Linked DNA regions of Syntrophobacter fumaroxidans MPOB. The protein of the gene in region 1 interacts with the protein of each later gene in a pairwise test. Links are inferred from orthologs where the notes say so. Each region holds a gene or a part of one and is shown on either strand. Other genes may lie near its edges.

Evidence for each region. The genes of interacting proteins can lie anywhere in the genome.
Region 2: the proteins of hflK (region 1) and ftsH interact in binary tests that used the Escherichia coli proteins (3 or more experiments, as listed by UniProt). The link is inferred for Syntrophobacter fumaroxidans MPOB from one-to-one orthologs.

The regions. Positions count from the first base shown.
Region 1 is NC_008554.1:215,505-223,844, reverse strand. What follows is about bases 3,051-5,817. They hold hflK (FtsH protease activity modulator HflK), read right to left. Parts: upstream 5,079-5,817; coding sequence 4,023-5,078; downstream 3,051-4,022. Other genes in these bases: SFUM_RS00950 (threonyl-tRNA synthetase editing domain-containing protein), read left to right, coding at 5,590-5,817; SFUM_RS00955 (hypothetical protein), read right to left, coding at 5,173-5,361; hflC (protease modulator HflC), read right to left, coding at 3,051-4,011. Also shown: SFUM_RS00985 (LptF/LptG family permease), read left to right, coding at 1-98; LPS export ABC transporter permease LptG, read left to right, coding at 95-1,177; SFUM_RS00975 (response regulator), read right to left, coding at 1,386-1,751; SFUM_RS00970 (glycosyltransferase), read right to left, coding at 1,776-2,990; more of hflC, read right to left, coding at 3,007-3,050; more of SFUM_RS00950, read left to right, coding at 5,818-6,000; SFUM_RS00945 (universal stress protein), read left to right, coding at 6,011-6,499; SFUM_RS00940 (universal stress protein), read left to right, coding at 6,530-7,012; SFUM_RS00935 (NAD-dependent epimerase), read left to right, coding at 7,043-8,050.
Region 2 is NC_008554.1:668,730-674,423, reverse strand. The notes cover bases 2,787-5,694. They hold ftsH (ATP-dependent zinc metalloprotease FtsH), read left to right. Parts: upstream 2,787-3,215; coding sequence 3,216-5,174; downstream 5,175-5,694. Other genes in these bases: folP (dihydropteroate synthase), read left to right, coding at 5,431-5,694; SFUM_RS02845 (MFS transporter), read left to right, coding at 2,787-3,099. Also shown: SFUM_RS02850 (hypothetical protein), read left to right, coding at 767-1,216; more of SFUM_RS02845, read left to right, coding at 1,876-2,786. UniProt on the Escherichia coli protein: Acts as a processive, ATP-dependent zinc metallopeptidase for both cytoplasmic and membrane proteins. Plays a role in the quality control of integral membrane proteins.

The sequences.
Region 1 (8,340 bases):
TGCGACTGGAGACTCCCTTCAAGACTTTTCAGCTCCTGCAGGAATGGGCGTCGTCGTGGTATCGGCTCCGTAGAGCCCGCAAGGGAAAGAAAACGTGAGAATCATTCCGCGCTATGTTCTGAGGCATTTTCTGCCCGTATTCATGTTGGCGCTCTTCACTTTCACGAGCCTGTACCTGATCGTGGATTTCTTTGAGAACATGGAGCAGTTCATAGAGAAGCGGGTCCCTGCGGCGGACACCATCGCCTACTTTCTGAACAAGACCCCTTCAGTGGCCGCGCAGGGAATTCCCATGGCCGCCCTGCTCGGAGCACTGATCACCCTGGGCCTGTTGAAACGCAACCGTGAGCTGATCGCCCTCGAGGCCGCCGGGGTCAAGACCGTCACCTACGTCACTCCCATCGTTGCGGCCGCTTTCTTCATTGCCGCCGTCCACCTGGTTCTCGGCGAGACTGTTTCGCGTTCGATGAACCAGGTGTCCACGAAGATATGGAACGAGCAGGTCCAGCGCCGCAAAGGCCATTTTTCCTGGGGAGTCGAGAACGTCTGGTATCACGGCCAGAATGTGATCTACCAGGTCCGTTTCTATGACAAGCGGACGCAGACCCTGGAGAAAGTGTCCCTGTTCTTCCTCGACCCCTCGTTCAGACTGGTTCAACGCCTGGATGCCAGGCGATTCCGCTGGGACGGCGCCAGGTGGCAGGCCGAGCAGGGGCTTTTCCTGAAATTCTCCGAATCCGGCACGGAACAGGAGACATTCGACCAGCGGGCATTCACGCTACAGGAGACCCCCGCGGATTTTTCCGGCCTGGAAACGATCCCGGAGGAATTGGACTGGTTGGATCTCTACCGGTATGCTGAAAAAATCCGTCAGGAGGGGTACAATTCGCTGCCCTATATAATCGAGCTGCACCTGAGGGTCGCCTTCCCCCTGAGCGCGATTGTCCTGGCGATACTCGGCATCATCATCGCCCTGCGGCAGAGCATGCACGGAGGGATTGCCCTGGGGGTGGGGATCGGCCTGCTGGTTGGTTCCTCGTATTTTGTCGTGCAGCAGCTGGGGTGTGCGTTGGCCGGCGCGGGGGCACTTCCGCCGGTCGTGGGCGTGTGGGCGGCAAACGTGATCTTTCTGGCAGCCGCCGTCTACCTCTGGATTTCGAACCCGTCCGGCGGCTGAGCGTCGGACCTGGGAACTTCAAAATAAAGAAGACGATGAGGGGATGGTTGAATGCGCGATGGAGCATCTTTGCGGGAGCCGTTTGCGGTCGCGGTTTTCGCTCCGCCCCGGAGCGCCTCCCCCGCAAAGACGTCTTCGGCAGGGATTGTTTTTTCCGCGTCACTCGGCGTCTTCGGACGGCTCACGGTACGCCGGCCGCCCGATTCCGTCAGGTCGGCAGGCGCGTCTCCAGCGCCATGGCGATTTTCTGTTTCAACTCCGTGAGGTCGAAGCTCTTCACCACGTAAAAATCGGCGGCGATGGATTTCATGTCTTCCTTGAACGTATCGTAGGCGGTCGACAGGATCACCGGCAGGTCATAGAAGCGGTTACGAATGTCCTGCAGCAGGTCCAGGCCGTTGTAATCGACCATCTTGATGTCCAATATCACCAAGTCGGGCTTTTCCTGTTCGATCAATTCGAGCAGCTTGAAACCGCTTTCGGCCGTGATCACCTCGTAACCGACCTCCTTCAACTCCTCCGAATACAACAGCCGAATGTGCTCCTCGTCATCCACGACCAATATTTTGGGCATCATTGAATCTCCTTGTCCGCACGATCATTCCCAGACTTTTACCATGTAGGGTTTATGTTCCTCAAAAATCACGCATTCGTTCTCCACGTACTCCTCCGCCTGCTGCAGGGACATCCGCTCGGTTTTCTTGACAAAGGACAGCACCTTGCCCACATAGAGAGGGAGGAGCGAATCGAGGAGCGTGGACCGCTCGGCCTCGCTGGAACGTCGATAGACGTTGGCCGCGTCAAACAGGACCCTGGCCCAGGTCGGCGTAGGGAAAGAAAAATGCTGGGGTTCCAGGCTCCGGATTTCCTGAAGCTTGGGGAACACCGTCTGATCGTAAATCCGCTGCCATATCCCGCTGTACTTGTCGAACCCTTCCAGGAAACGTTCATGCAGCTTGACAGGCTGTATGTCCACCGGCATCGGCGTTTCGACTTCGTGGGCGTCCGTGCCGAACAGGGCCGCCGGTTTGCTCCATTTCACCTGGCGCCAGAAGTCCGCGTACACGGACATCAGGTCGAAAACCGTGCTCAAAACCTGGTGAAACATCACTCTGAGATGTGCGTACGGATCCTTGACCCTGTGAATTTTCGGGCACCCCATGAACGACTGACAAATGGGCACGCGGGAGCTGAGGGCAATATTGGTCATCCAGATGTCGATGCCGAAATGCCGGACGGCTTCCGTCCAGACAGGCGAATCCAGGAACTTGTCCACCAGTTGCCCCTTGAATCCGAAATCCCCGACATTGGGCTGCCGGATCCGCCGCCCGTAAAGGCACCTCAAAAAAGGGTATATGAGCGAGCTCGTAAGCGTGGCCTCGTACTTGTGGCGAACGTAAAGGGGCACGGCGTAACCGGCTCCCCTGACGATGGGCTCCCCGAGATTTCTGATCCAATAGGGAGCGATATTTCGAACATCGGATTCAACCACCACCACCACCGACGCGCTCAGTTCACGAACTTTCTCGAAGAGGTTGCGCAGGTTGTTGCCTTTGCCGCTGGTCCCCGGAGCGGTTGACAGGTAGATGCGGGGAATTTCTCCAGGGGAGGCGAAAAATTGTTCTTTTGTGCCGTCGGTGGAGTGGTTGTCACAGTTCACGATCACGGTGTTCAGAGAACCGAAATACTCCTTCAACCCCTGTTCGACCACCCGCACGGTATGCCCGATACTCGCCGCTTCGTTGAACGAAGGGATTCCCACCACGAGATCGGCTTTCGTGATATGCTGCGGATTTTCTTCATAAAATGCCATTCATTTCTCCCCTGTGCTACCTGCCCGCAGCTTTGCCGCCGTTCTTCAGATATTTGAACACATCCGCGTCCGTGCCCAGTACGAAAGAGCTGCCGGAACTGTTGAAATCCCTGTAGAGTTCCAGGGACCGATAGAACGAATAGAATTCAGGATTCCGGTTGAAGGCTTCGGCGTATATCCTGGTTGTCTCGGCGTCCGCCTTCCCGCGGAGTTCCTGCGATTTGCGGTAGGCTTCCGAATTGATCTTGGCCAGTTCCCGCTCCATTTGCCCGAGAATGGCGGCTCGTTCCCCCTCGCCTTCGGACCGGTACTGGGCCGCAATCCGTTTGCGCTCGGAAATCATGCGGTCGAAAACCTTCTTCTGCACCGATTCCACGTAATTGATCCGCTTGATGCGGATATCGTGCAGCTCTATGCCGAACTCGGGCAGCAGCTTCGCGGCATCGGCCACCATTTCCCGGGTGATCTTCTCCCGCCCCTTGACCAGGTGTTCGGAGGCCGCCCCCGGATCCGTGCTTTGAAAATCGGGGATTCCGGCTTCTTTAAGCCGCTGCCAGGCTTCTTCCCAACCTTCGCTCCGAACCAGCTCGATCAGGTCATTGTTCGAGACGTAGTCCCTGACCACGGAATCGAGGATCCCGTCGAGGCGGCTGTGAGCCAGTTGAACCGATCCGACACGTTTGAGGAAAAGGAGCGGATCCTTGATCCGCCATCGGGCGGTGATGTCGACCCAGATGTACTTTTTGTCCCGGGTGGGAATCTGATTCGGACTGCCGTCCCACTTCATGATCCGCTTCTCGAAATAGTTCGCCGTCTGAATGAAGGGGGTCATGAAGTACAATCCCGCCTTGGTAACGGGTTCCCCCACGGGGGCACCCATCTGCGTGACGACCACCTGCTCCGTCTCGGTCACGATGTAGGCGGAGAAATAAAGAACGATTCCCACAACAACGGCCAGGACGGCCACAACGCTCATTTTGCGTGAAATCACATCGGTTCCCCGGCTTTCGGTCTGTCTCATCGAAGGAGCCTCTACTTTCCAGGTTTCGCGTCGCCTTTGTTTCCCCTGTTCAGGTCGAACAAGGGCAACAGGTTCCGCTGGTTCTCGTCGATGACGTAAAGATGCTCCACCCGCCCCATGAGTTCTCCCATGGCATCCAGGTACATGCGCCGCCTCGTAACATCCGGGGCTTTCTCGTATTCGGCAAGAATGTTCTGGAAACGTTGGACCTCGCCCTGGCTGCGATTCACCCGCTCCAGGGCGTACCCTTCGGCCTGGGAAATCGCCTGTCGCGCCTCGCCCATGGCCTTCGGAATTTTCTGATTGTAAGCCTGCTGGGCCTCGTTAATCATCCGCTCGCGTTCCTGCTGAGCTTCATTGACCTCGTTGAAGGCGGCCTTCACCATATCCGGCGGATTTGCATTCTGCAGCTGCACGGTCACGATCTTGACGCCTGTCTGGTAGGTATCCAGGATGGCCTGGATCTCGACCTTGGCCATGTCCGCAATGGATGCCCGTCCCACGGTCAGGACGTCGTCCGAGTAACGGTTTCCCACAATGCGGCGCACCACGGACTCCGAAATATCGTCCAGCGTGCCTTCCACGTCGTGCACCCGGAACAGGAAGTCCGCCGGGTTCTGTATCTTGTACTGCACCATCCACTGCAGGTTGACCACGTTCAAATCGCCGCTGAGCATCACGGCTTCCTCTTCATACTCCTTTTCCTTGAACGTGGAGCGCACCCCCGGTTTGACGGTGCGATAGCCGTATTCGTGCTGCAGGACTCTCCCCGTGGGCACCTTCCGCACCGTGTCGATGCCGAAAGGCAGTTTCGCGTGCAACCCGGCCTCAGCCGTGTGACTGTATGCTCCGAACCTTTGAATGACGGCGGTTTCCTGGGGCTGGACGATGTAGAAGCTGTTGTAACCGATGAGGATCATCGCTGCGACGAGCACGATCAGAAACACCGGCCCTCCGGTGATGGGAGGGAGCTTGTACCGGTTCTTCAGACGTGCCAGGATCTCCTCGAAATCTTTGAAACTGTCGTGTCCCGGCGTTCTACCGGGCGGATTCTGCCAGACCATCATGTCTCCTTCGGGGCTCCACTGCTTTTCTTCAGCTTGCACCCATGATGTGCGACAGTCGCAAGGCCGTGCGGCGCGCCCGGCATCGGGCGATGGGTCAGTCCCTGCCTTTGTGCACCCATTCCATTCCGTAGGCGAAAAAGACCAGCAACGCTGAAATGAGCAACATGAAGCCCATGGTCGAGCGCGGGAAAAAGAACCGCGTGACCATAAACCCGAACACAAGTCCCATCAGGATTCGCAAAACCAGGACTCTGAGACGCACTTGGGAGAAACGCTCTTTCATTGGCCACTCGTCACGAAAGCGGAAAGGGGGAAAGGCGCAGCCGTTCGCACTCACGGCGCCCTGTGGTCGCAGGGAGCATCCTAATGAGACAACCGTACAATGTCAAGCTCATCCCTCCTTGCCCGGGGCCGTAACATGGCGACTGTCGGCTTAGTTGTTGCGTTTTTCGTGGCGTCGGAGGTATAAAGATATGTTTGGAGCCGAAATGCTGCGGATGAAGGGCCCGTTGTGAAACTGCTGATGTTCCATGCCCCGGAATTCTGGTTCAAGACCTTTGATAAGGCGATTCCCGACGCTCCGGACTGCAAAGAGGAAAAGTCTTTCCGGCAGGCCGTGGTTATCTTTTACCAAGTCGAAGGAGAAGACGTTGGCAGAGAGGACGGAATTGTTTCCAAGTGGGTCAAGAACGCCAAATGGATTGCGGGCAAGTTCGCAACCAGAACCGTCATCCTTCATTCGTTCAACCACCTTTCCCTGAGCAAGGCGCCGCCGGAGACGGCACATCGACTGGCCGCGCAGGTCCGGGGGCGCCTGGAGCGCGCGGGCTTCTCCGTGTTCGAAACCCCGTTCGGTTATTTGAACGAATGGAAACTCCATGTCTCGGGTGAATCCCTCGCCAAGGTATTCAAAGAGATATGAAAGGGGGCCGATGGAACGGTTTCTGATCGCCTTGGACTGCACGCCCGGTCCTCTGAGGAGTGTTCATTACGTCAATCGAGTGTTGCGGGGGGCGGTGGATTCGGGTTTCGTGCTTTTTCACGTTTTGCCCACGGCCTCGCCCAACCTTTTGAAGCGGGCCGAGGTCCAGCGCCTGGAGAGTCTCCAGGAGGAATCCCCGCGTCTGCGCGGATACTTTTGGAAGCGAGAAGACGAGGAGCGGATGGACCGGACTTTCCGGGAGGCTCGACAACTGCTGATCGAAGGCGGTTTCGCGGAGTCCGGGATCGTTACGCACTTTGCCTTGGAATCCGACGAGATTGCGCAGATCATTTTCGACGCAGCCCGGGAAATGGGGTGTTCCACGGTCGTGGTTGGGCGCAGGAGGCTCAGCCGGGTGAAGGAGCTTCTGCTCGGCAGCGTGTCCAACTCCCTGGTGAAACTGGCACGCGGGATTTCCGTCTGGGTTGTGGACTATTGAGGGGCCTTATTTCAAAGGAAGGAGCAAACCATGTCGAAGGAGTCTTTTTCGAATATTGCGTTTTGTACGGACTTTTCGGAGAATGCCGACTTGTCCTTCGAGACGGCCAGGGACCTGGCATCCCATTACGGAGCCACGCTCCACATCGTGCACGTCATGGTGAATTTCTCCCTTGCTCCGCCCATTCATGCCACCTACATGCCCATCGAGTACGATCCGAAGTTCGTCGAACAGGTCACTGAAGCCGCCAGGGGTTCGATCCAGGAAAGATATGTGAGCAAGCTCGCCGGAAGTCAAAGGTTCGATGTGCACCTGCTCTCCGGTTACGCTTCCACCGAGATCATCCGCGTTGCGGAAGAACGGGATATCGACCTTATCGTCATGGGTTCTCACGGCTTGACGGGTCTGGCCCATGTCCTGTTCGGCAGCACCGCCGACCGGGTCGTCCGCCGGGCGCCGTGTTCGGTCCTCACAGTGCGAATGAAAAAGAAAAAGATGCCGGAAAAGCCTTGAAACAGTCTTTCGGAAAGGAAACATGGCTTCATGAACATCCTGGTCACCGGCGCCGCGGGCTTTATCGGATACCACCTGGCATATCGGCTTCTCAAAGACGGAAACACCGTAATCGGTCTGGACAATGTCAACGATTACTATGACGTCAACCTGAAGCGGAACCGTTTGAAACGGCTTGCGCCGTTTCAAAGCTTTGCTTTCCTGAAGCTCGACCTGCACGATACGGCGGGCATCGAAGCCATGTTCAGGGAGAATGCCTTCGATGCCGTCGTGCACCTGGCCGCCCAGGCCGGTGTGAGGCATTCGCTGACCCATCCGCATTCCTACGTCGAGAGCAATCTCACCGGCTTCGTGAATATTCTCGAAGGGTGCCGACACCACCGGATCAAGCACCTCGTCTTCGCTTCGTCGAGCTCGGTCTACGGCGCCAACGTCGTCATGCCCTTGTCGGTACACCACAACGTCGACCATCCCCTCTCGCTCTACGCCGCCACAAAAAAAGCCAATGAGCTCATGGCACACACTTACGCTCATCTTTTCGGCGTCCCCTGTACCGGGCTGCGCTTCTTCACCGTTTACGGCCCCTGGGGGCGACCCGACATGGCCCTGTTTCTCTTCACCCGCGCGATCCTTGCGGGAGAGCCCATCAGGATATTCAACTACGGCAGGATGCGACGGGATTTCACCTATATCGACGACATTATCGAGGGCGTGGTGAGAATGATCCCCGCGCCCCCCTCACCCAACCCGCAATGGGATCGCGAATCATCGGACCCGGCCACGAGCTACGCCCCTTACCGGGTGTACAACATCGGCAACAACCGGCCCGTGGAGCTGATGGAGTACGTGGCGGCCATCGAAAGCTGCCTGGGGAAGGAAGCACAAAAGGAATTCCTGCCGCTCCAGCCGGGGGACGTTCCGGCAACCTGCGCCGACGTCAGCGACCTGGAGCGGGATTTCGGGTTCCGGCCAAGCACCACGATTCAGGAAGGAATCACGCGGTTCATCGAATGGTACAGGGCTTACTATTCGGTGTAACCACGGTTTCCCCCTCATTTCTTCGGTCGACCGTATCCTTGACGTTACAATACAGAGCCGACCCCGTACGGCATTCCCCGAGCTCAACGGTATTTGTGAGTTGCCTTGATCGGCTCCCGTGGGCGATATCCGGCATCCCATGGTATCGAGCTGCCTGAAAAATGCCACCCGAAACGCCCCGTATGCCCGCGCACTGGTTGCCGTGAGCGGAATTCCTCGGCATGAACGCCTCTCCGCTTCGCTGTAAACCCATACTCTCACCGCCGCCACCCTGACATCAAGGTATTTCC
Region 2 (5,694 bases), 450 kb from region 1 along the record:
GGGGACAAATTGCACGATTGCAGGCCTGACCCCGTTTGCACGTAGGTATATTACCTCAAATGGTCTCCGGATGGTACGGCAATATCCATGGCGACTGCATCGGCCAGAAACGGGACGGAAGAGCGGCGAACACCATTCGAACGCCTTTCCAGGCGGAACGCTCGCCCGGTTTTTTTCACTTCCTCGACCCACGCAGCAGGAGTTCTATTCATGACCCCACCGGCGCCGCTTTCACGAAAGGACCGCCGCGGCCCTTTCTTTTCCGTCGGCTCCGTGTCCGCTCCCTCCGGGGAGGGAGCGATCCTTCCCCCGCTTCCGGCGGCGACGGCGCGGTTTCCCGGATGCGCCATCCCGCGCGGTCGAGTCGCTCCCCGCGGGGTAAACCTCCGCGCCGCACATGCCGATTATGAGAAAAAGGAACCCACCGGAAAGCCGGCGGGCGAAAAGACTTTCGTGAAGCGCCCGTCGGATGCTCGTGAGTGTTTCGAATCCTCCGGGTTCCGCATATTGAGAGGTACTAATGCAGGCAACCACGTTCAGCACGCGCCGTGGGAGGACGCGACCACCGTCGGGTCCGGGTCCGGACGGTCTTCTTCTCTCCCGCAGAAGCCGGGCGAGTCCGCGGCGGCGGCCGGGGCCGGCAATGATCTACAATTGTCTTGATTCATGGGCGCTAATATATGAAAATGCGCCTCGATGACGAATGCACACTAACCTATTGAATAAATAAATAAACAGGGATTTCTCCGGAAAAGGGAGTATTGCCATGAGATCGGTCCATGCCGGATGCAATGCCGCCAAGATTTTGATTATTGTTCTGGCCGCCCTCATTACCGCTTCATGCGGCATGGCGACCAAAGAAGAGAAACAGCACGAACAATTCGTCGCCGCCATCGACGGGTACAATGCCGCTTTCCGGTGGCAGGACTACAAGACCGCATCGGGCTTCGTGGATCCCGCGAACCAGGAAGCGTTCTGGAAAGAAGCGGATGCGTTTCTCAAGGAAGTGAGGATAATGGACTATGAAATCAGGAACGTATCATTCGAAGCCAACGGTCTTCGAGGCACCGTGTTCATCAACTGCCGTTTCTACCTGACCAGGGAACCCAGCCTTCAGAGCAAGATGATTCGCCAGACGTGGCAGTTCCTGGAAAAACCGAAGACATGGCAAGTGACGAACAGTGGGTATCAGGCGATTCTGGCACAAACCCAATAGTCCGCCGACGTTTTGATTTGCATTTATCCGCGCTCCGATCCGGCGCCGGAGTCCATGATCGACGTTCATGCACCCCTTGAAGGGATGCATATAGGAGACAGCCGATACGGAAAAGCAACGAAGCCGTTTGGGCGGGCCGGGTTCCGCGCGAAGTCGCGGCAAACCCTGTTGATCCGACGGGATAACCTTTCTTTCCGGTCTTCGAGTGCTCATAGCAGGTTGCGTTCAAGTCCGCAGCATTGCGCGGGAGGGCATAAAGCCCTCCCCTTGTATGTTGGCTATGACGGCAGGGACAAGGGGTTTGGGACCGTGGGCTGCGCTGCCGCGCATCCCATCCTACGCGACTCAAGAGTTGACAGAGAACACTGTCGCTGCTCCTGACCGGCACATCGGTCCGCAGGGACGGGGTTTGTCCCCTCCGCGTCACCTGCCGCCGGGCAGGTGTTGTGTGATCTTGAACGCACCCCGGTCTCAATTGGCATTCTGGATGGAGCCAGCCGGCTTGTTCGCACGGTATCGACTCGCGAAACCGCTTCCACCGCACTCGCCTTCGCCGGCAGGTCGCCGACGTTTTCATCGGGTATGGTGTTCCATAATTCCCGAATGACGGGGCGGCACCATCCTTCACACTCACATTTGCGAATCGGACACGACACGACATGAATCCGGACGATCCATCGTTGAAGTCCACCGTGGCCTTTGTCCGTCTTCTTTTCCTGTGCTGTATCGTATGCTTTTTTTGTTATGTCGGCGCGTACATGCGGGTTCCGGTGGTTCCACTGTTTGCGCTGTCCCTGGGCGCGGATGCGTTCGAAGTCGGATTGATCAATTCTTCCTTTCTTTTCATGGCCGCGCTTCTTTCACTTCCACTGGGAATAGTGTCGGATCGGCTGGGCAGGAAGTCCCTCATTCTGGGAGGAATTCTACTGACGTCACTGAGCTCCTTTCTCCTCTGCCTGTGTCGAAATCCCATGCAGATGGTCCTCGTTTACCTCCTGTTCGGGGTCGGCTTGGCCGCTTTTGCCCCGACGTTGATGTCCTACGTTGCCGATTTCGCTCCCGCGACGCACCTGGGGCGCTCCTACGGTTACTACACCATGGCACTGTACGGAGGCATGAGCCTGGGACCCGCATTGGGCGGAGCCCTCGCGGAGGTCACGGGTTACCCGGCCGTGTTCGCGATTTCGGGAGGTTTCGGATTCCTGATGTTCTGCCTTGTCCTGGTGTTGCTGCCCCGGACACCCCGCACCGCCGCCCACTCTTCCCGAAAGCTCGACAGCATGGCCGTCGCGGGGACGTTCCTCACCAATCGTCCTCTCCTCGGCTGCTGGATGGGGACCCTCGGGGGGTGTTTCGGCCTGGGGATGTTCGTGACTTTTGTTCCCCTGCATGCCGCGGAACAGGGCATATCGGTGGCGAGCATCGGCCTCATTTTTGCCTCGCAGTCGCTTTTCAACGCGGTTGCGCGGATCCCGTTCGGCCACTTTACCGATCGAGTCAAGGACCGCGGTGCCGTTGTGGTCTTCGGGCTGATCGGCTTCTCGATCGCCGTTTCGGGGATCGCATTCTCGACCGGCATTTTTCACTTCATCGGCTTTTCGATCGCACTCGGGATCACCATGAGTCTGACGTTCACCGCGCTGGGAGCGCTCATATCCGAGGTGGTCCCGCATGATAGCCGCGGGCTCGCCATGGGAGGCTACAGCACCTGCATCTACCTTGGAATGATGCTGAGCGCCGTGAGCATGGGCGCACTGGCCCGCGACCTGGGATTCAAGAGCGCGTTTTTGGTCACGGCCGGGGTCATCGCATTGACGGGCGTCGTCTTCCGGGCCTTTGTGACCAGGATTCCGCCTTCCCCATCGGCCGGGAATCTGTTATAGAAGCGGCGTAGAGTGTCTGTGGGAGACTTTCCATTTGTTCTCTCGGCCAATAGCGAATAAAATATAATGTTACAAACGATATCGGGGAATCGACACCGTTCAAGGAGGCATCGCTGTTGAGTCCGTTCTATAAAAATCTGGCCCTATGGCTGGTCATCAGCCTTATGGTGATTTTGTTGTTCAACATGCTGCAAAAACCCCAGAGCTCCAGCATCGAGACCACCTACAGCCAACTGATGGCCTCGGTTCAGAAAGGGGAAGTCGCAAAGGTCACCATCCAGGGCGATCGCATTCTGGGAACCTACAATGACGGCAAGCTCTTCCGCACCCACGTTCCCAGAGACCCGGATATGATCAAGATGCTCAGGGACCACGGGGTCGACATCCAGGCCAAGCCCGAGGAGGAAAACCCCTGGTACGTGTCGGTCCTGGTGAACTGGTTTCTCCCTATGCTCCTGCTGGTGGGGATGCTGATTTTCTTCATGCGCCAGATGCAGGTGGGCGGCGGAAAAGCCATGAGCTTCGGCAAGAGCCGGGCCCGGCTGCTCAATGAGAATTCAAAGAAAGTCCTGTTCAACGACGTCGCGGGCATTGACGAAGCCAAGGAAGAACTGCAGGAGATTGTTGAATTTCTTAAAGATCCCCGTAAGTTCACGCGCCTGGGGGGCAGGATTCCCAAAGGCGTCCTCCTGGTGGGGGCTCCCGGCACGGGAAAAACCCTTCTTGCAAAAGCCATTGCCGGGGAAGCCGGCGTTCCCTTTTTCACCATCAGCGGTTCGGATTTTGTGGAGATGTTCGTCGGGGTAGGTGCGTCCCGGGTCCGGGATCTGTTCATGCAGGGCAAGAAGAACGCCCCGTGCATCATATTCATCGACGAAATCGATGCCGTCGGGCGGCACCGCGGCGCCGGCCTGGGTGGAGGACATGACGAACGCGAACAGACACTCAACCAGTTGCTGGTGGAAATGGACGGATTCGAGTCCAACGAGGGCGTGATTCTCATTGCGGCCACCAACCGTCCCGACGTATTGGACCCGGCTCTGCTCAGACCGGGCCGCTTCGACCGGCAGGTGGTGGTGCCCGTCCCCGATATCCGCGGACGAGAAGGCATTCTGCATGTCCATCTGCGGGCCAAGCCCCTGGCTCCCGACGTCGATCCCAAAGTCCTGGCGAAGGGAACCCCCGGGTTTTCGGGGGCCGACCTCGAGAATCTGGTGAACGAGGCGGCCCTGCTTGCCGCTCGTAAGAACAAGGATCTCATCGACATGGCCGATTTCGAATCGGCCAAAGACAAGGTGATGATGGGCCTGGAGCGCAAGAGTATGATCCTTACGGAGGAGGAGAAGCGCAACACCGCCTATCACGAAGCCGGGCATGCGCTCGTGGCCAGGCTGCTGCCGGGGGCCGATCCGCTCCACAAGGTGACCATCATCCCGCGGGGACGCGCGCTGGGGCTCACCCAGCAACTCCCTGAAGACGACCGCCACACCTATTCGAGGGACTACCTGCTGGACAGCATCGCCATCCTGATGGGCGGACGCGTGGCCGAGGAACTGGCGTTCAACCAGCGGACCACGGGCGCCTCCAACGACATCAAACGCGCCACTCAGCTCGCCCGTCGCATGGTGTGTGAATGGGGCATGAGCGAGGATATGGGCCCGGTCAGTTTCGGAAGGCAGGAAGAACAGGTTTTTCTGGGGCGCGATATTGCGCAACACCGCGACTTCAGCGAGCAGACCGCCATTTTCATCGACAAGGAGGTCCGCCGGATTGTCGATGAAAACTACCTTCGTGCCCGACAGATGCTGAGCGACCGCTTCACTCTATTGGAGAAGATCGCCGAGGGGCTGCTCGAAAGGGAAACCCTCGACCTGCGGGACATCGATCGGATCATCCTCGAGGTCGACCCGGGGCTATACGATGAGATCAAGCGCAGGGAGCCTCCGCGCCCCCCGGAACTTGAAATTGCCGTAGACGGCGTCGGCACGCAGGAAGCCGTCGCGGAACAGCCCGAAGGAGGCACGGCATCGCCGGATTCCACTTCCGCCTCCGAGCAGAAGAATCAGGGCACTTGAGGGCACGGGGAGGCTGACCGCAGTGCCGTTCGCGGGCCACGGGATGCGGCAACCTGTCCGGCCTTTCACCCGGGCGCATTCTCCGGCTCGATGCTTCCGGCACCTCCCCCCTTCCATCCACTGCTCCAGGCTTTCCGCCGCGACACCCCGCGATACCAGCCATGCCGTGGACCGGCGGTTCGGAGGCGGCTCCATCGGCACCGCCCCGCGGACTGTCCGGGAGATTCATGCGGAAGTTACCGCACAAAGGTGCTTCATGAGCATTTCGGAGCGAAAGGATTATATCCTCAGGCTGAAATCCGGTTGCCTGTCCCTTGGGCGGCGGACGCTCGTGATGGGGATTCTCAACGTCACTCCCGATTCCTTTTCGGAGGCCGGGAAGTTCTTTTCATTCGACTCCGCGGTCGAGCAAGCTTCGGCACTGATTTCCGCCGGCGCGGATATCCTGGATATCGGAGGTGAATCCACGCGCCCATTCTCCGATCCCGTGCCGCTGGAATCCGAGCTTGAGCGGGTGCTG